4 regions of the Buttiauxella sp. JUb87 genome follow, and region 1 is predicted to be linked to each of the others. Evidence: predicted binding sites of a transcription regulator. Region 1 holds the regulator's gene; each other region holds the start of a gene.

The links. The regulator PurR, encoded in region 1, represses purine synthesis genes. The targets are predictions, from matches to a motif close to CANGCAAACGTTTGCNTG.
Region 2: a site for PurR is predicted at 2,740-2,757, ahead of glyA (serine hydroxymethyltransferase). Genes of this name have one in related genera too.
Region 3: a site for PurR is predicted at 3,773-3,790, ahead of gltS (sodium/glutamate symporter). Genes of this name have one in related genera too.
Region 4: a site for PurR is predicted at 1,762-1,779, ahead of purE (5-(carboxyamino)imidazole ribonucleotide mutase). Genes of this name have one in related genera too.

What each region holds. Positions count from the first base shown of each region.
Region 1 is NZ_SNVY01000001.1:601,903-607,266, forward strand. Features, by position in the region: gene EC843_RS02730 (C40 family peptidase) at 1-72, shown strand, start outside; gene sodB (superoxide dismutase [Fe]) at 204-785, shown strand; gene purR (HTH-type transcriptional repressor PurR) at 1,224-2,249, shown strand; gene punR (DNA-binding transcriptional activator PunR) at 2,288-3,199, opposite strand; gene punC (purine nucleoside transporter PunC) at 3,315-4,508, shown strand; gene cfa (cyclopropane fatty acyl phospholipid synthase) at 4,807-5,364, shown strand, end outside.
Region 2 is NZ_SNVY01000001.1:1,722,417-1,727,780, forward strand. Features, by position in the region: gene EC843_RS08065 (hypothetical protein) at 1-1,042, shown strand, start outside; gene EC843_RS24525 (hypothetical protein) at 1,042-1,215, shown strand; gene glyA (serine hydroxymethyltransferase) at 1,368-2,621, opposite strand; gene hmpA (NO-inducible flavohemoprotein) at 2,968-4,158, shown strand; gene glnB (nitrogen regulatory protein P-II) at 4,257-4,595, opposite strand; gene glrR (two-component system response regulator GlrR) at 4,645-5,364, opposite strand, start outside.
Region 3 is NZ_SNVY01000011.1:90,431-95,794, forward strand. Features, by position in the region: gene trmH (tRNA (guanosine(18)-2'-O)-methyltransferase TrmH) at 1-319, shown strand, start outside; gene recG (ATP-dependent DNA helicase RecG) at 324-2,405, shown strand; gene gltS (sodium/glutamate symporter) at 2,410-3,612, opposite strand; gene EC843_RS22225 (uracil-xanthine permease family protein) at 3,842-5,233, shown strand; gene EC843_RS22230 (AsmA family protein) at 5,359-5,364, shown strand, end outside.
Region 4 is NZ_SNVY01000003.1:202,556-207,919, reverse strand. Features, by position in the region: gene EC843_RS13075 (MFS transporter) at 1-511, shown strand, start outside; gene EC843_RS13070 (glycoside hydrolase family 99-like domain-containing protein) at 533-1,660, shown strand; gene purE (5-(carboxyamino)imidazole ribonucleotide mutase) at 1,868-2,377, shown strand; gene purK (5-(carboxyamino)imidazole ribonucleotide synthase) at 2,374-3,438, shown strand; gene mnmH (tRNA 2-selenouridine(34) synthase MnmH) at 3,561-4,658, shown strand; gene ybbP (putative ABC transporter permease subunit YbbP) at 4,706-5,364, opposite strand, start outside.

The DNA of each region.
Region 1 (5,364 bases):
TTGAGCGAAGATTACTGGCAACGCCACTATGTTGGCGCTAAACGTGTCATGACCTCCAAAACCATTCGTTAAAAATTCGTCGAAAATCTGCGCCTGCCCTTCATTGGGCAGGCGTGTTCCTCTTTTGCTTACCCTTTCAATTTGTTACCCTAAACCCGCACTAAAAGTGTTGTCTAGATGTAAACAATAATAAGGAGTTAGCAATGTCGTTCGAACTACCTGCACTACCGTATGCAAAAGATGCTTTAGCACCGCATATCTCCGCCGAAACCCTGGAATACCATTACGGTAAACACCATCAAACCTATGTCACTAACCTGAATAATCTGGTTAAAGGCAGCGCGTTTGAGGGTAAAACCCTCGAAGAGATCGTTCGTACTTCCGAAGGTGGCGTATTTAACAACGCCGCTCAGGTCTGGAACCACACTTTCTACTGGAACTGCCTGGCACCAAATGCTGGCGGCGAGCCAACTGGCGAACTGCTGGAAGCCATCAATAAATCTTTTGGTAGCTTCGCTGAGTTCAAGCAGCAATTTACTGATGCTGCTATCAAGAACTTCGGTGCTGGCTGGACATGGCTGGTTAAACAGGAAGATGGCGCATTAGCGATTGTTTCTACCTCTAACGCTGGCACCCCACTGACGACTGCAGCTAAACCGCTGTTGACTGTGGATGTGTGGGAACATGCGTACTACATCGACTACCGCAATGCTCGTGCTGGCTACCTTGAGCATTTCTGGGCGCTGGTGAACTGGGCGTTTGTTGCGAAGAATTTAGCAGCTTAATGCAAAAGTAAATGGGCCGCGATTTGCGGCCCATCTTGATCAAAGCGTAAAAATCAGTGCAGTACGGCAGTTAGTGCGCCGAAAACAATCAAAGCCAAAACAATTACCGTCGTCGTGATTGAAAATTTCAAATCGGTGCTCATCATTAAACTCCTTTTATATCCATACAATCGATGTGTCAGGGTGATTTTCCCACAACCAGAGATAAAAATCCTCCAGGTTTTAATCTGATATCAATTTTCCCTCTTCCACTTTTCGCCTGGATAGGCCAAAATCCCTCGCTAATTTGTTGCGTATCGTCAATTCAATGCCCTCCTCCCGTTTTATGTCGCAATCCCGGCATACCTGCAACCATCATGTTGCCTGTGGAGTCAGCGTACGCAAACGTTTAACATAATAGCAATCAAGGGTTTACGATATAGCCCGGAGTGAATTTTAATGGCGACAATCAAGGACGTGGCGAAGCGCGCAAACGTTTCCACTACAACCGTATCACATGTGATTAACAAAACCCGTTTTGTGGCGGAAGAAACGCGCAATGCGGTGTGGGCAGCAATTAAAGAATTGCACTACTCGCCAAGCGCCGTAGCACGAAGCCTGAAAGTTAATCACACCAAAACGATTGGTCTGCTTGCCACTTCCAGTGAAGCACCCTATTTCGCCGAGATAATCGAAGCGGTGGAAAATAGCTGCTTTGAAAAAGGCTACACCCTGATTTTGGGCAACGCGCACAACAACTTTGAAAAGCAGCGCGCTTACTTATCGATGATGGCACAAAAGCGTGTCGATGGCCTGTTAGTGATGTGCTCTGAATATCCTGAATCATTGCTCACCATGCTTGAAGAGTACCGTCACATCCCTATGGTGGTGATGGACTGGGGCGAGGCTCGTGCCGATTTCACCGACTCCGTGGTCGATAACGCTTTCCACGGCGGTTATCTTGCTGGACGTTATTTGATTGAACGCGGCCACCGCGAAATTGGCGCCATTCCCGGGCAAATGGAACGTAACACCGGTGGCGGCCGCCATGCAGGCTTTATGAAAGCACTGGAAGAAGCGGGAATTTCCATTCCGGAAAACTGGATTGTTCAGGGTGACTTTGAACCTGAATCAGGTTACCGCGCCATGCAGCAGATCATCGGCCAGTCTCATCGCCCAACAGCGGTATTCTGTGGCGGCGACATTATGGCGATGGGTGCTATTTGCGCTGCTGATGAAATGGGGCTGCGCGTGCCGCAGGATATTTCCGTTATCGGTTACGACAACGTACGCAACGCGCGTTACTTCTCACCAGCATTGACCACCATCCACCAGCCGAAAGATTCGCTAGGGGAAACGGCGTTTAATATGCTGCTGGATAGAATCGTCAACAAACGCGAAGAGTCGCAGTCGATTGAGGTTCACCCGCGTCTGATTGAACGCCGCTCTGTGGCTGATGGCCCGTTTCGCGATTATCGCCGCTAAGTGTGTGTCGGATGTCGCGCAAGCGACATCCAGCAGACTTACAGCGGCTCCTGTAACCACTCCTGATTCATCGTGTCACTATCGCCTAAGTAATCCAACAGCCAGGCCAACGCTGGCGATGCATCGTTTTGCTGCCATGTCAGGCAACATGCCGCGTCAGGGAATGGATTATCCAGCGTTAATTCGCGCCATTTCCCTGAAGCAACCCACGGTTTGGCAATATGTAACGGCACCATGCCGATACACAACCCCGCGCTCAAGCAATCCGAACCGGACGCCCAATCAGGCACTACCACGCGGCGCTGGTTATCTAACAGCCAGGTAATTCGTTTTGGTAATGAACGCGAAGTATCTTCCAGAACTAGCGATGGCCAGGCACGCAGGTCATCATCGCTTAACGTCCCGTCGCACTGTGCCAGTGGGTGCGAGGAAGCCACCACGCAACGCCAGCTCAACGTTCCCATATCACGGAAGGCATAACGCCCCCCAACCGGAATCGCCTGAGTCGCGCCAATCGCCACTTCTACGCGTCCATCCGCCAGCGCATCCCACACGCCGTTGAACACTTCCTGAAAGATACGTAATTCGATATCAGGAAAATGGCGATAGAAATCCAGCACCAGTTGCCGCGTTCGCTCCGGTTTTACAATGTTATCAACTGCAATCGCCAGGTGACCGCGCCATCCATTGGCGATCTGTTGGCACTGTTGCCGTGTCGTCATCATTTTTTTGATAACAGAGCGGCCTTCTTTGAGAAAAAAGACGCCAGCAGGGGTTAATTCAACATCCCGATGACGACGTTCGAATAGCGGAACGGCTAACCAATCTTCGAGTTGCCGCACCGTATAACTAATGGCAGACGGAACGCGGTGCAACTCTTGTGCTGCACCGCTGAAGCTGCCATTGCGCGCTACCGCATCGATGACTTCCAGCGAGTATTCTGACCACATTTCTTTGCTCACAAATTTTTTGAACGCAACCTACAAATATTAGCGTTTCACAAGCGTAATTGCACTCCGTACACTCTCGCGGCGATTAACCTGCAAGATAAAACAAGAGAAAATTATGCAACCATCAAAAGGATTTCTTATCTGGCTGGCCGGATTAAGTGTGCTGGGGTTCCTCGCCACAGACATGTATCTGCCTGCTTTCGCTGCCATTCAGCAAGATTTACAGACCGACGCCTCTGCCGTCAGTGCCAGCCTGAGTCTGTTCCTTGCCGGCTTTGCGTTTGCCCAGTTGATGTGGGGTCCATTGTCAGACCACTTCGGTCGTAAACCGGTATTACTGGCGGGTTTGAGCCTGTTCGCCATCGGTTGTATTGGCATGCTGTGGGTTGAAAGCGCCACCGCGCTACTGGTACTGCGTTTTGTTCAGGCGGTTGGCGTCTGTTCTGCGGCCGTCAGTTGGCAAGCTTTGGTGACCGATTACTATCCGGCGAATCGCGCTAACCGTATTTTCGCCACCATTATGCCACTGGTTGGCTTGTCTCCGGCGTTGGCACCGCTGCTCGGTAGCTGGATTTTGACTCACTTTGACTGGCAGGCGATTTTCGCCACTCTGTTTGCCATCACGCTGGTGCTGATGATCCCGACTTTACGTCTGAAACCCCGCACTCAGCACCATCCGCAAACCGAAGATAATAAAGTCAGCTTTACCTCTTTGCTGCGCTCACGCGTGTACAGCGGGAACGTATTGATTTATGCCGCCTGCTCCGCCAGCTTCTTTGCCTGGCTGACCGGTTCGCCATTCATTCTTAACGATATGGGTTATAGCCCGGCGGTTATTGGCCTGAGTTATGTGCCGCAAACCATCGCCTTCTTGATTGGCGGCTACGGCTGCCGTAGCGCGCTGCAAAAATGGCAAGGCAAGCAAATGTTGCCATGGTTACTTGCGCTCTACACCCTGAGCATTTTCGGTACCTGGGGTGTGGCGGTCAGCGGCCATGCCAGCCTCACGCTGCTATTGATTCCATTCTGCGTGATGGCGATTGCTAATGGTGCGATTTACCCGATCGTCGTTGCTTCAGCCTTGTTGCCATTCCCACAGGCCACCGGTAAAGCAGCTGCATTGCAAAATACGCTGCAATTAGGTTTGTGCTTCCTGGCAAGTTTGATGGTGTCATGGTTGGTCGCAACCCCGTTGTTGACCACCACCAGCGTCATGCTGGTGACCATCGTCTTAGCCATGTTGGGCTACTTGCTGCAACGCCGTAGTCATGTCAAAGTCTGGCAACCTGCTGAATCCGATGCACATTAATGTATCGTTTGCGTGACAGCAATGTAGTTAGCTTGCTAACAATATTTCATTGAATCACCGCCTGGGCGAGCCTATACTTATTTACGGCTTGACCGTCAGCACAATAATAATGACGTTTTGACGGGAGCCTTTGTGCTCCCGTTTGTTGTTTTAGAAGCTTTTTTTGTGGGCTCTCGCCCCCCTTTCTCTGTTCTACGTCGGATATCAGGCTCGCGGTATTTTCCGTGACATTTCTCACATGCCCAAAATAGCGTCTACGCTGTTTTAAGGTTCCTCTCACAATGGTGATGGAGAAGCTATGAGTTCATCGTGTATAGAAGAAGTCAGCATAAGAAATAACCCGTGGTATCGAATCGTGAGCGAAATGCTCACGCAGGCTGGCGTGGAAATTAACGGCCCGCGCCCTTTCGATATCCAGGTTAAGCATCCCGATTTTTTTAAGCGCGTGCTGCAAGAAGGCACCCTCGGGCTGGGTGAAAGCTATATGGACGGCTGGTGGGACTGCGAACGGCTGGATATATTTTTCAATAACACCATCCGTGCCGGACTTGAGAATCAACTCCCCCGCCATTTAAAAGACACCCTGCGCATTGCTGCAGCCCGAATATTAAATCTGCAATCCAAAAAACGCGCCTGGATTGTCGGTAAAGAACATTATGATCTTGGCAACGACTTATTTAGCCGGATGCTCGATGAACATATGCAATATTCCTGCGGCTACTGGAAATCAGCCACTACCCTTAGCGATGCGCAGAATGCCAAACTGAAAATGATCTGCGATAAGTTGCATCTTGAGCCAGGTATGACGCTGCTGGATATCGGCTGCGGCTGGGGTGGGCTTGCGGAATATGCCGCA
Region 2 (5,364 bases), 1.1 Mb from region 1:
GTATGTTGGGCTAACCAACTGGCAGAGCAAACCGCAAACCTTGCAACTCACGCCTGCATCACTGGGGCTTAAAGCAGGCAGCAAGTGGCAGATAACCGAACTTTATAGCGGGCAAAGCTGGCAGCAAAAACTCGGCGTTGTGAGCTACCCGCTGGCGGGAGGGGCTACCGCGCTGCTCCACTTCAGTAAACAATCTGGCGTGACGATTCCGGTGCCTGATAACCTCGCGCAGGGCAAAACGATTACCGCAGGAATAAACAGCTATGAACTGGATTTGGGCAAGCTGACGCAATTTAACCAGATAGTGGTTAAAGAGCCTGCACCGTTTGCGATACGCAATTATGCGCTGGCTTATCAGGAAGGCGGCGCATGGCACACGTTAACGCGTGGCTTTATCCTCGGTGATAAGCGTACCTTTTCGTTCCCGGAGATGAGCGCTCGTCGTCTGCGAGTTCAGTTTGAAAACCACGAAGGGAACCTTAACGCGCCTGAAATTGAGGTTTATCAGCACACCACGGCAGTCCCCGCCATGCACATCGTGCAGGAAAGTATTGCGCCGGGCAGCGAACGGACAGACATGCAGGGCGAGCAGCAATTGATGCAGACCTTCACCCTGCAACAGCCCGATCTGCCAAAGCTCGATTTTTGGTTGTTTGAACGCTACGTGGATGCGGTGCCAGGAGATAACTTCCGGATTCAGATTGTCTTGCTCGATAGCAAAGGTAACCCGGCACAAACGCTGTTTTCGGCAGCCCTGCCACCGTTTAATCTGCCGTCCAGGCCGGCGGTTTACTCCCTCTGGCCGCGTCTGACGGGGTTGGATATCCATAAACGCTATGCGCTGATTTTCAGCTCACAGGGATCAACCTCTCAACCTACGGGAAAAAACAGTTACAGCCTCTGGGTAAGCACAAATAATCCCTACGCCAACGGAGAACTTCGCCATTCTGTGGACAACGGAAAAACCTGGCAGACTGCTACCAACCAGGATTTGTTATTTGCCCTTTATAGCCGCGCGCCTTTCAAATCAGGAGTGAAGTGATGTTCAAAGCAGGAGTCATACTTTGCGGGATATTATTAAGCGGATGTGCCGCCCAGACCGTTAACACGCCACCGCCGATGTCGCCAATGGACGAGTGTAACCAGGCAACAAAAAATGGCGATACCGTGACTATTGCTGAGAAATGTTCGGCAATTACGCGCGATCGGCAGTAACGCTAAAAACAACAAAGCCCACATGATGTGGGCTTTCAGATTGCTGACAAAGGGTGATAAATGTGTTTTGTAGGGTGGATAAGCGTTAGCGTCATCCACCAGTTGTGTCGGATGACGCTGCGCTTATCCGACCTACTCTTACAAGTCTGGGATTATGCGTAAACAGGCAAACGTGCGCAGATATCCAGAACTTTTTGCTTAGTGCGTTCGATAACCGCTTCGTCGTTGATGCTATCCAGCACATCACACATCCAGCCAGCCAGTTCACGAACGTCAGCTTCAGTGAAGCCACGACGAGTCACCGCAGGGGTACCGATACGGATACCGGAAGTCACAAACGGGCTCTTCGGATCGTTTGGTACGCTGTTCTTGTTGACGGTGATGTTCGCACGACCCAATGCAGCATCGGCTTCTTTACCGGTCAGGTTTTTATCAACCAAGTCCAGCAGGAACAGGTGGTTGTCAGTACCGCCAGACACCACTTTGTAGCCACGCTCCAGGAACACAGCAACCATCGCTTTCGCGTTTTTAGCCACTTGCTGCTGGTAAGTTTTGAACTCTGGCTCCATCGCTTCTTTCAGTGCGACAGCTTTACCCGCGATGACGTGCATCAGTGGGCCGCCCTGCGCGCCTGGGAATACTGCAGAGTTCAGTTTCTTGTACAGCTCTTCGCTGCCGCCTTTAGCGAGGATCAAACCACCGCGTGGGCCTGCCAGCGTTTTGTGCGTAGTGGTAGTCACAACGTGAGCATGTGGAACCGGGTTCGGGTAAACGCCTGCGGCAATCAGACCCGCAACGTGTGCCATATCAACGAACAGTTTCGCGTCAACCATGTCGGCGATTTCACGCATTTTTGCCCAGTCAACCACACCAGAATAAGCAGAGAAACCACCGATGATCATTTTCGGTTTGTGTTCTTTGGCTTGTTTTTCCAGATCTGCGTAATCGATATGACCGGATTCATCGATACCGTAAGGAACGATGTTGTACAGCTTGCCGGAGAAGTTAACCGGAGAGCCGTGAGTCAGGTGGCCGCCGTGCGCCAGGTTCATACCCAGAACGGTGTCGCCTGGTTCCAGCAGCGTGGTGTAGACCGCGAAGTTAGCCTGTGAACCTGAGTGCGGCTGCACGTTAGCGTAATCAGCGCCGAACAGCTCTTTTGCACGGTCGATAGCCAATTGCTCAACCACGTCAACATATTCGCAACCGCCGTAGTAGCGTTTGCCTGGGTAGCCTTCTGCATATTTGTTGGTTAACTGAGAACCCTGAGCCTGCATCACGCGCGGGCTGGTGTAGTTTTCGGAGGCGATCAGTTCAATGTGCTCTTCCTGACGTACTTTTTCTTGCTCCATAGCCTGCCACAGTTGGGCATCATAATCGGCAATGTTCATTTCACGCTTTAACATCCGCATCTCCTAAACTCAGCTAACAGTAAAAATTTACAGCAACGAGGGTGCCCTTTTGGGCGACGGGCAACAGTGTAAACCGAAACAGTGCTGGGTGATAGGCCTTGACAGAGGTTTTTACGCAAACGATTGGCTTGGCGTCCTGCAAGGGTTTGAAGGGGAAAGTGGCAAGCTATTTCAGCGGATATTAATTCATCATCAACATGCATAAATTTCACGTTCTGTGAGCCGAATCGACTCAGTCAGTATCCATTTACAATGTAGTGCTTTTTTTTTAGCGGAGAGTTTTATAAGATGTATTTTAAATGCAATATTAAATTTTAATGTCAGAAAATGGAGCTATACCATGCTTGATGCCCAGACTATCGCTGTTGTGAAATCCACCATTCCCCTGCTTGCAGCAACCGGCCCAAAACTTACCGCACACTTTTACGATCGTATGTTCAGCCATAACCCTGAGCTAAAAGAGATCTTCAATATGAGTAACCAGCGCAATGGCGATCAGCGTGAAGCGCTGTTTAATGCCATCTGTGCTTATGCGACGAATATTGAAAATCTGGCGGTGTTACTGCCTGCGGTAGAAAAAATCGCCCAGAAGCACACCAGTTTCCAGATTAAACCTGAGCAGTACGACATCGTCGGCGGCCACCTGTTAGCAACGCTGGATGAGCTGTTCAGCCCAGGCCAGGAAGTGCTGGATGCGTGGGGCAAGGCGTATGGCGTGCTGGCGGGTGTGTTTATCAACCGTGAAGCGGAAATCTACCAGGATAACGCGGCGAAAAATGGCGGCTGGGAAGGCACGCGTGCTTTCCGCATTGTGGCAAAAGAGCCGCAAAGCCAGCTTATCACCAGTTTTGAATTTGCACCCGTGGATGGCAAACCGGTCGCGGATTATCAGCCTGGCCAATACCTCGGCGTGTGGCTGAAACCAGAAGGGTTCCCGCATCAGGAAATTCGCCAGTATTCACTGACCCGCAAGCCAGATGGTAAAAGCTATCGCATTGCGGTGAAACGTGAAGACCAGGGCCAGGTTTCAAGCTGGTTGCACAATCACGCACAAGTAGGCGATGAACTGCATCTTGCCGCTCCGGCGGGTGATTTCTTTATGGACGTCAACGCACAAACTCCAGTGACGTTGATTTCCGCAGGCGTCGGCCAGACCCCGATGCTGGCGATGCTGGATACGCTGGCGAAAAATGCCCACCACGCCCCTGTAAACTGGTTCCACGCCGCAGAGCATGGCGACGTGCATGCGTTTGCCGACGAAGTGAATGTGCTGGGTGCGCAGTTGCCACGTTTTGATAGCCACGTGTGGTACCGCACACCGAGCGCGGACTGCCGTGCACAGTCAAAATTCGATAGCGAAGGCTTGATGGATTTGGTTGCACTGGAGAGCAAAATCAATACGCCGGATATGCAGTTTTACCTCTGCGGCCCGGTGAGCTTTATGCGTTTTGCGGCGGAGCAGTTAGTGACGTTGGGCGTTGAGCAGAGCCGAATTAACTATGAGTGTTTTGGCCCGCATAAGGTGATGTGATTTTCCCCTCACCCCGACCCTCTCCCCAAAGGGGCGAGGGAGAAAAGAAAATCCCCTCTCCTGAGGGAGAGGGTTAGGGTGAGGGCAAACGATGCGGATTAAATCGCGGCGTCGTCTTCTTCCCCAGTACGGATACGCACCACGCGCGCCACGTCAAAGACAAAGATTTTACCATCGCCGATTTTACCGGTTTGCGCGGTACGAATAATGGTGTCCACGCAGGTATCGACGATATCGTCGGTCACGACAATTTCAATTTTCACTTTCGGCAGGAAGTCCACCATGTACTCAGCACCACGGTACAGTTCGGTATGCCCTTTCTGACGACCAAAACCTTTAACTTCCGTGACCGTCATGCCGGTGATGCCAACTTCTGCCAGCGCTTCGCGCACGTCATCCAGTTTGAACGGTTTAATAATCGCATCAATTTTTTTCATAATTCTCTCTGTCATCCCGCACTTCGTCGATTGCTCAAACTACCACAGACTACTCTTTAAAGTCATTGGCATCGAGTTCATGCCGTGAGAGTAGTTTGTAGAATTCTGTCCGGTTACGCCCCGCGATGCGTGCCGCTTGAGTGACATTTCCCTTGGTCATTTGCAGCAATTTGCGCAGGTAATTCAGCTCAAACTGATTACGCGCTTCGACAAAAGTCGGCAGTGCGGTGTTTTCCCCTTCCAGCGCCTGTTGAACCAACGCTTCGCTGATAACCGGAGCGGAAGTCAGGGCCACGCACTGTTCAATCACGTTGACTAACTGGCGCACGTTACCCGGCCAGCTTGCTGCCATCAGGCGTTTCATGGCGTCGGTCGAGAAACTACGCACGAAAGGTTTATGGCGATCGGCTGATTGCCGTAACAGGTGATTTGCCAGCAACGGTACATCTTCGGCGCGTTCATGCAGTGCCGGGATCTTGAGACTCACCACATTCAGGCGATAGAACAAGTCTTCACGAAACTCGCCGCGCTCCATCGCTTTGGGTAAATCACGGTGAGTTGCCGACAGGATACGTACGTCGATATCGAGGTCGCGATTACTGCCCAATGGGCGCACTTTGCGTTCCTGCAACACACGTAACAATTTAACCTGTAACGGGATCGGCATATCGCCAATCTCATCAAGAAACAATGTCCCGCCTTCTGCCGCCTGGAACAGCCCTTCTCTGCTGCTGACTGCGCCGGTGAATGCGCCGCGTGAATGGCCGAA
Region 3 (5,364 bases), on a different contig from region 1:
TATTACTCAGGAAGCATTAGCGTTGGCAGACCAGGACATCATTATTCCGATGACCGGAATGGTGCAATCGCTCAACGTTTCCGTGGCCTCCGCGCTCATTCTTTATGAAGCGCAGCGCCAGCGTCAGAACGCCGGAATGTATCAGCGCGAAAACAGCACGCTGCCAGAATCCGAACAACAGCGCCTGCTGTTTGAAGGCGGCTATCCTGTACTGGCGCGCGTTTCCCGCCGTAAAGGTTTGCCCTACCCGCATGTGAATCAGCAAGGTGAGATAGAAGCTGATGCCGCATGGTGGGCCACAATGCAATCTGCGGAGTAGCAGGATGAAAGGCCGTTTGCTGGATGCCATACCGTTAAGTACGCTTGCCGGAGTGGGTGCCAGCCAGAGCGGCAAACTGGCCAAAATTGGCCTGTACACCATTCAAGATCTCCTGCTCCACCTGCCGCTTCGTTACGAAGACCGCACGCATCTCTACCCCATAAATGACCTGATGCCGGGCACTCATGCCACGGTGGAAGGTGAAGTGCTGAACTGCAATATCAGTTTTGGTCGCCGCCGCATGATGACCTGCCAGATTTCTGACGGCACCGGCATCCTGACCATGCGGTTTTTCAACTTCAATGCGGCGATGAAAAACAGCCTCGCAACCGGTAAACGTGTGCTCGCTTATGGCGAAGCAAAGCGCGGGACGCACGGCGCGGAGATGATTCATCCGGAATACCGCGTTCAGGGCGATCTCAGTACCCCTGAATTGCAGGAAACTCTGACGCCGGTTTACCCCACGACGGAAGGCATTCGCCAGGCGACTCTGCGCAAACTGACCGACCAGGCACTGGAGTTGCTGGATACCTGCGCTATCACCGAATTACTCCCGGCGGATTTGAGCAAGGGGATGATGAGCCTCCCGGAAGCATTGCGTACTTTGCATCGCCCGCCACCGACCATGCAGTTAGCCGATCTGGAAACCGGGAAGCACCCTGCTCAGCAGCGCTTAATCCTTGAAGAATTACTGGCGCATAACCTCAGCATGCTCGCACTCCGGGCGGGTGCTCAGCGTTATCATGCATTGCCCCTGCATAATCATGATGAATTAAAAAACCAACTGCTGGCTGCCCTTCCGTTTAAACCAACGGGTGCGCAAGAACGAGTGGTGGCAGAAATTGAACATGATATGGCGCTGGATGTGCCGATGATGCGTCTGGTGCAAGGCGATGTGGGTTCGGGCAAAACGCTGGTTGCAGCACTTGTCGCATTGCGGGCGATTGCGCATGGCAAACAAGTTGGCTTGATGGCACCGACGGAATTGCTCGCCGAGCAGCACGCCAATAATTTCCGCCAGTGGTTTGCGCCATTGGGTATTGAGGTGGGCTGGCTTGCCGGTAAGCAAAAAGGTAAAGCGCGAATCGCCCAACAAGATGCCATCGCCAGCGGACAAGTGTCGATGGTGGTGGGAACGCATGCAATTTTCCAGGAACAGGTGCAATTCTCTCAACTCGCACTGGTCATCATTGATGAACAGCATCGCTTTGGCGTCCATCAGCGCCTGGCGCTGTGGGAAAAAGGCCAGATCCAGGGATTCCATCCGCATCAACTCATTATGACTGCGACGCCAATCCCACGAACCCTCGCGATGACAGCCTATGCCGATCTGGACACGTCGACAATCGACGAACTGCCACCAGGCCGTACGCCAGTCACCACGGTTGCCATTCCTGACTCGCGCCGCAACGATATTATCGACCGTGTACGTGGGGCATGTAGTGATGAAGGCCGACAGGCATACTGGGTTTGTACGCTGATTGAAGAGTCGGAATTACTGGAAGCACAGGCTGCAGAAGTGACATGGGACGAGCTAAAAACTGCCCTGCCGAATCTGAATATTGGCCTGGTCCATGGGCGCATGAAGCCGCAAGAAAAGCAGGCCGTTATGCAGGCTTTCAAAGAAGGGTCGATTCATCTTTTAGTCGCTACAACGGTCATTGAAGTGGGCGTTGATGTCCCAAATGCCAGCCTGATGATTATCGAAAACCCTGAGCGCCTCGGGCTTGCACAACTCCACCAACTGCGCGGCCGTGTGGGACGTGGGGCCGTTGCATCCCATTGTGTGTTGCTGTACAAATCGCCGCTGTCAAAAACTGCGCAACTGCGTTTACAGGTGCTGCGCGACAGCAACGATGGTTTTGTGATTGCACAAAAAGATTTGGAAATTCGTGGGCCGGGGGAATTACTCGGTACGCGTCAGACAGGGAATGCCGAGTTTAAAGTGGCAGATTTACTGCGCGACCAGGCGATGATTCCTGAAGTGCAGCGCCTTGCACGCCATATCCATGAACGCTATCCGCAACAGGCAACCGCGCTCATCGAACGCTGGATGCCTGAAACGGAACGCTATTCAAACGCCTGATTGCTTAGCCAAAGATTGGCAGCATCAGGTACAGCTTGATGACTATCGCGTTGACGATATCAATAAAGAACGCGCCAACCATCGGAACCACCAGAAACGCCATGTGTGACGGGCCAAAACGCTCGGTAATCGCCTGCATATTGGCGATAGCCGTTGGTGTTGCCCCAAGGCCAAAACCACAATGGCCCGCGGCAAGTACCGCTGCATCATAGTTTTTACCCATCAAGCGATACGTCACGAAAATCGCATATAGCGCCATAAAGATGGTTTGCACCGTCAGAATTGCCAACATTGGCAACGCCAGTGACGCCAGTTCCCACAGCTTCAGGCTCATCAGCGCCATAGCGAGGAACAGAGACAAACAAACGTTCCCCAGCACGGAAACCGCGCGTTCAAATACCCGATAGAAGCCGAGCAGTGAGAGTGTATTGCTTAGGATAACCCCAATAAATAGCACACAAACGAACGTCGGTAATTCAAAGCTGGTGCCTTGAATAAGATGCGCTACAAACTTGCCAGTAGTAAGGCAGATAGCAATCATCGCGATAGTTTCAATCAGCACCATAGAGGTGATCATGCGCCCAACCGCAGGTTTTTCGAAGGCCGTTGGATCTACGCTATCTTCTGGCGTGCCATCAGGTGTGGATGAGTGTTTGACCAGGTAACGCGCCACCGGCCCGCCAATCAAACCACCCAGTACCAAACCAAATGTTGCGCAAGCCATCGCAACTTCGGTGGCGTTCTGGAAACCATAACGCTCGCTAAATAATTTACTCCACGCCGCACCGGTACCGTGGCCACCAGACAGGGTAATGGAACCTGCCAGTAAGCCCATTAACGGGTCAAGACCTAACAGGCTCGCCATACCAATACCGATGGCGTTTTGCATCACCAGCAAACCTACTACCACGATCAGGAAAATACCGACAACTTTGCCGCCTGCACGCAAGCTGGAAAGGTTGGCATTCAGACCGATGGTGGCAAAGAAAGCCAGCATCAATGGGTCTTTCAGACTCATATCAAATTCAAATTCCCAGCCGACGCTTTTTTTGAGCACCAGTAAGGCCAGGGCGATTAACAACCCACCCGCTACAGGTTCAGGGATAGTGTATTTTTTTAATAGCGGTATGGTATGGACCATTTTTCGGCCCAGTAACAACACGAGAGTCGCAGCAACAAGGGTAGAAAGGGTGTCGAGATAAAACATAGAATTGCTCCTGTTTGCGCATATTTCTCACAGACGCTTTAATTTATCCTTCACTGGAATTTCAGGTTCTAGAAAAATCAGTAGCCGGATTTTAACCAAAAAAGAGTCGAAAGTTATATAAAAAGCTCGGTATATGTGATTTTTATCTTAAGAAACATTGTTAGCAAACGTTTGCTTTTACCATCCAGTCCGTTAAAATCACCGTTTTTTCGGCAAGGGATAATTTCTGATGTCTGTTAATGCTGTTGAGTCTGAAGGTGCGCAATCGGTTGCTCAGGCTCGTTCCAGTGAATTGATTTACCGCCTCGAGGACAGACCCCCTCTCCCACAGACTCTTTTTGCTGCCGGTCAGCACTTATTAGCGATGTTTGTTGCGGTGATCACACCGGCGATGTTGATTTGCCAGGCTCTGGGACTTCCAGCCGAAGATACCCAACATATTATCAGTATGTCGTTGTTCGCCTCCGGCGTGGCATCGATTATTCAGATTAAAGCCTGGGGCCCGGTGGGCTCTGGGCTTCTGTCTATTCAGGGCACCAGTTTTAACTTTGTTTCACCGTTAATTATGGGCGGTATGGCATTGAAAAATGGCGGGGCCGATGTTCCGACCATGATGGCCGCCCTGTTTGGCACATTAATGCTCGCAAGCTGCACCGAAATGCTGTTATCGCGCTTCCTGCATCTGGCTCGCCGCATCATCACCCCGCTGGTTTCAGGTGTGGTGGTGATGATTATCGGCCTTTCTCTTATTCAGGTTGGCCTGACGTCTATCGGCGGTGGCTATGCCGCGATGAGCGACCATACCTTTGGCGCACCAAAAAATCTGCTGCTGGCAGGTGCTGTGCTGCTGGTCATCATTCTGCTAAACCGCCAGCGCAACGCTTACTTGCGCGTGGCTTCTCTGGTTATCGCCATGGCAGTGGGTTATGCGCTGGCCTGGGCGATGGGCATGCTGCCGAATGTTGCCCCGTCAACCAACACCGAACTGATTATGGTGCCAACGCCGTTGTATTACGGCCTGGGCATTGACTGGAATCTGCTAATCCCGCTGATGCTGGTCTTTATGGTGACCTCACTGGAAACCATTGGCGATATTACCGCGACTTCTGACGTTTCTGAGCAGCCAGTTTCAGGTCCTCTATATATGAAGCGCCTGAAAGGTGGCGTGTTGGCTAATGGCCTGAACTCCTGTGTTTCTGCGGTATTCAATACCTTCCCTAACTCCTGCTTCGGCCAGAACAACGGCGTGATTCAGCTTACCGGCGTTGCCAGCCGCTACGTCGGTTTTGTCGTCGCACTGATGTTGATCGTTCTCGGCTTGTTCCCGGCAGTAAGCGGGTTTGTCCAGCACATTCCTGAGCCGGTATTAGGCGGCGCGACGATCGTGATGTTTGGCACTATTGCCGCTTCTGGTGTGCGTATTGTTTCCCGCGAACCACTGAATCGCCGTGCGATTATGATTATCGCGCTGTCTCTGGCGGTCGGGATGGGCGTGTCTCAACAACCGTTAATTTTACAATTTGCACCTGACTGGTTGAAAACGCTGCTCTCTTCCGGGATTGCGGCCGGTGGTATCACCGCTATCGTGTTAAACCTCATTTTCCCGCCTGAGAAAAATTGATGTACCTCACGCGCTGGTGATTTGTTGTCACCAGCGCGTGTTACCCCTCCTGACAATCCCATCCTTGAGCTATAACGGTAAATGGGGCATAACACCCATACCGAAACTTCATGGGATGGAAGACAATGAAA
Region 4 (5,364 bases), on a different contig from region 1:
CGTTAATATCGTCGGTATACCGATTGAAACCCACTCATTTTGGAGCTTATTAATGCTTCCGGTATGTATTGTCTCTGGGGTTGCCTTTATGAAACTGGTTGATACTCCCAAAAGAATGACCGGATTTATTGTTGGCGCATTTTTCTATACCGCAGGGTTTGTTATGCCGGTTTTATTTAACTTTGCACCGTTCTCCTGGTTCTGCGCCATGTTATTTACCAGCACAGGGGCCGGACTGGCATTTGAAGGCATTATGAAAGTATGGTCGCAGGAATCATTTCCCACGATGTTACGCTCAACGGCGCAGGGCATCATCGTTGCGGTATCCAGGCTGACCTGCGGGCTACTGGCATTTGTGACCCCCTTATTACTCGAAATGGGAACAACTTTTTTATATACCGTCCTCTCATGTATGGCCGGTGTCGGTATGGTTATCGGTTGGCTCTGCTTTCATGGCAACCAGCGCAATGAGTTTAATTCCGAGGCAGATATTATTCAAAACCATCATTAATACGTAAAAGGACTGACGATAATGCAAAGAAAATATGAAGTGGCTGCATATTATTTCCCCAATTTCCACTGTGATCCCAAAGTAGAGCAATGGCACGGCAAAGGTTGGACCGAATGGGAACTGGTGAAAAATGCTACCCCACGGTTTGTCGGCCATATGCAACCCAAAGTGCCGCTATGGGGTTATGAAGATGAAGCTGACCCAGTGGTTATGGAAAAGAAAATTAGCGCAGCCGCCGGGCACGGGATCTCTGCCTTTATCTTTGACTGGTACTGGCACCAGGAGGGGCCATTTCTTGAACGCTGTCTTGACGAAGGCTATTTAAACGCCGCCAACAATAGTGATGTTAAATTTGCCATTATGTGGGCCAACCATGACTGGCTGGAGATTCATCCGGCTACCCGTTATCAGCCTTACCCAACCCGCCTCACGGGGGCTGTCTCCGAGCAGATATTTATAGATGCAACCGAGCATATTATTGAACGCTATTTCACTCATCCTTCTTACTGGAAGTTAGACGGGAAATTTTATTTTTCGATTTACGAGATGATGAGCCTGGTTAAAGGCCTGGGTGGGCTGAGCAATACCAAAAGAGTGCTGGAGGATTTTCGAGCAAAAATTCGCGCGCGCGGGCTGGGCGAGTTGCATCTCAATGCCGTGGTATGGGGCATAGAAACCTTACCAACCGAAAATACGCTTATCGATGCTGATAAGGTGATTGAGTATCTGGGAATTGACAGCGTGACCAGCTACGTGTGGGTTCATCATATTACACCGGGTCATTTTCCTGATTGCCCCTACAACGAGATCCGCGAATGCGCCAAAGCAGAACATGCACGCCTGAGCAGCCAACACGCGCTCCCTTATATCCCCAACGTAACAGTCGGCTGGGATTCTTCCCCCAGAACGGTGCAAACCGACTGCTTCGATGACATTGGCTATCCCTGGTTCCCGGTGTATACGGATAATTCCCCTGCGGAATTCGAAAAGGCGCTGCAGGACGTTAAGAACTTTATGGATACAGAAAAATCGGTATTTCCCGTTTGTACGATCAACGCGTGGAACGAATGGACGGAAGGGAGCTATCTCGAGCCAGACACCGTTAATGGTTTTAGCTACTTAGCAGCCGTCAAAAAAGTATTTAGCTAAAGTAATGTATCCAGAGGCGCTACCCGGTGCGGAATTTTATTTCCGCATCGTTCTCACTTTTATCATGTCAGGAAACAGGACATTCTGGCGTTAACAATCGCCACGCAACCGTTTTCCTTGCTGCATGTTCATGCTATTCTCTGAGCCCTTCTGACCGACCGAGCCACGTTCGGTGATGTTTGCATACCCACAGGAGTTTTGAGACGCATGTCCTCCAACCAGACCCCGGCGCGTATCGCCATTGTCATGGGTTCCAAAAGTGACTGGGCCACCATGCAGTTTGCCGCAGAAATCCTCACCGCCCTTAATGTCCCACACCACGTTGAAGTGGTTTCCGCACACCGCACTCCCGATAAACTCTTCAGCTTTGCCGAACAGGCGAGCAGCAACGGTTATCAGGTGATTATTGCAGGTGCAGGCGGTGCGGCGCATTTACCGGGTATGATCGCGGCGAAAACCCTGGTTCCGGTGCTGGGTGTGCCAGTCCAGAGCGCGGCTTTAAGCGGCGTCGACAGTCTCTACTCTATTGTTCAAATGCCACGCGGTATTCCGGTTGGTACGCTGGCAATCGGCAAAGCCGGTGCGGCCAACGCTGCTTTACTGGCGGCGCAAATTCTCGCTCTGCACGATAAAGATCTCAATCAGCGCCTGGCAGACTGGCGTCAAAGCCAGACCGACGAAGTGCTGGAAAACCCGGACCCACGGGGTGAAGCATGAAACGCGTTTGCGTGTTGGGTAACGGCCAGTTAGGCAGAATGCTGCGCCAGGCGGGCGAACCGCTGGGCATCGCGGTTTATCCGGTGGGTCTTGACGCTGAACCTGAAGCCGTACCATTTGCGCAAAGTGTTATCACCGCAGAAATTGAGCGCTGGCCTGAAACCGCCCTCACCCGCGAACTGGCGCGCCACAATGCATTTGTGAACCGCGATGTTTTCCCGATTATCGCCGACCGTCTGACGCAAAAACAGCTGTTCGATAGACTCGAACTGGCGACCGCACCGTGGCAGTTGCTTTCCAGCCGCGACCAATGGGCTGACGTGTTCCACAACCTTGGCGAACTGGCGATTGTGAAGCGTCGCGTTGGCGGTTACGACGGACGCGGACAGTGGCGTTTGCGCAGCGATGAAACCAGCCAATTGCCCGATGAGTGCTACGGCGAGTGTATCGTTGAGCAAGGCATTAACTTTTCCGGCGAAGTTTCGCTGGTTGGCGCACGCGGGCATGACGGCAGCACGGTGTTTTATCCGCTAACTCACAACCTGCATCAGGACGGTATTCTGCGCACCAGCGTGGTTTTCCCGCAGGCAAACATTGAGCAACAGCAGCAAGCGGAAGCGATGCTTTCGGCAATTCTGCATGAGCTGAACTATGTCGGCGTGATGGCGATGGAGTGCTTCGTCACGCCTGCCGGGTTGCTGATTAACGAACTGGCACCGCGCGTGCACAACAGCGGCCACTGGACACAAAACGGCGCATCTATCAGCCAGTTTGAGCTGCATCTGCGCGCCATTGTTGATCTGCCGTTGCCGCAACCTGTCGTTAATTCACCGTCAGTAATGATCAACCTTATCGGTACCGATTTAAATTACGACTGGCTGAAACTGCCGTTGGTGCATTTACACTGGTACGACAAAGACGTGCGTGAAGGTCGTAAAGTCGGCCATCTCAATCTTAATGACAGCGATAACGACAGACTGGGCGCAACGCTTGAAGCGCTGGTGCCGTTGTTACCCGTGGAATACGCCAGTGGGATTGCCTGGGCGCAAAGCAAACTCTAATCACAGCGGCGGGTAGCGTTAAGCGCTTACCCGCCCTGCCATTCCAGCCCCTTCCTTTCTTTTTTGCATGCAAAAGCGCACAATCCCCAGCGTTTCTGGCCTCACTCGCTTTAAGGTTATCCATGCAAAACGCTCGTCCCAATACTCAACATTATGAACATCTGCTGCGCGCCGATATTCCGCTTATCGACGTGCGTGCGCCGGTTGAATTCGCTCAGGGAACAATGCCTGCCGCAGTAAATTTACCGTTGATGTCAGACGACGAACGTGTCGCGGTAGGCACTTGTTACAAGCAACACGGTCAACAAGCCGCGATTGAATTGGGCCACAGTCTGGTACATGGCGATATCCGCGAAGCCCGTTTAGAGAAGTGGCTGGAACAATGCCGCCAAAACCCACAAGGATACCTGTGTTGTGCCAGAGGCGGCCTGCGTTCCCACCTGGTTCAACAGTGGTTGTATGAAGCGGGTGTCGACTATCCGCTGGTTGAAGGTGGTTATAAAGCGCTGCGCCATTATGCGATGGGCGTGATTGAATCCCGCTCGCGCTGGCCGATGGTGCTGGTCAGTGGCAACACTGGCGGCGGCAAAACGATCCTTATCCGTTCACTGCCAACCGGCGTCGATCTTGAAGGGCTGGCACACCATCGTGGTTCGTCATTTGGCCGCACCATTGTCGAACAACCTTCGCAAACCAATTTCGAAAATAGCCTCGCAGTGACGTTACTCAAAAAAAGTGATGGCGCGGAAGTGACGTGGGTTGTCGAAGATGAAGGCCGAATGATTGGCTCGCGCCACATCCCGGAGTGTTTCAGAGAGCAGATGCAACGCTCACCGATTGTGGTGATTGAAGATCCCTTCGAGCAGCGTTTAGAGCGTCTAAAAACCGAATATTTCCTGCAAATGAGCGAAGCATTTTTGTCGGTAAGCGATGAAGAAACCGCATGGCTTAACTACGGCGAATATCTGCATCACGGCCTGTTTGCCATTCGCCGCCGTTTAGGGATGGAACGTTTTGCGCAGTTCAGCGCGCTGCTGGATGACGCGCTGGTTCAGCAACGAAAAACCGGTTCAGTAGATGGGCATCTGGCCTGGCTTTCGCCGCTGCTCGAAGAGTATTACGACCCGATGTACCGCTACCAGCTCAGCAAAAAAGCCGACAATATTGTGTTTCGTGGTGACTATCAGCAGGTAGAAGCCTGGCTTAACAACAATATTTAAATCAAACAGGCTAATGCCAAACACAACATTAGCCCGTGAATAACCCGCTACGAAGCGACAAACTGGCGGAATAACGCCTTACCTTTCAGTAAGCGCACACCTAACCAGCCGCCGCACAGTGAAAGCAGCACCGCGCCGCTCACTGGCAGAATGACCCATAGCCGCCAGTCAGGCTCCCATGGGAAATCAAACACCCGCGTCTGCAACAGCCCCAGCGCAGTTTCAGCCCCCATGGCGGCAACCAGCCCGGAGACAAACCCCAGCACCGCAAACTCACACCACAACGTGGTGCGCAGTAGGCGTTTTCCGGCTCCCAGGGTGCGATACACCACCAGTTCTTGATGGCGCTGGCGCATTCCAACCTGAACCTGTGCCAGCAACAGCAACACGCCGCAAGCGGTAACCAGCACGACCATCACTTCCAGCGCCCGGCTAACCTGCTCCAGCACCTGCCCAACCTGGCGTAATATCGCGCCAATATCCAGCAAGCTAACCGTTGGGAATTCACGGTTCAGCTGCGTCAACATGCCGTTCTTTCCTTCCAGACGGAAACTGGTTAACCAACTTTGTGGCTGATTATCCAAAGCGCCTGGCGGGAAGATAAAGTAGAAATTAGGCCGCAGGCTCTCCCAGTCAACTTTGCGCAAACTGGTCACTTTGGCGGAAAAATCCTGAGTATCGCCCATAAACGTGACGGTATCGCCAA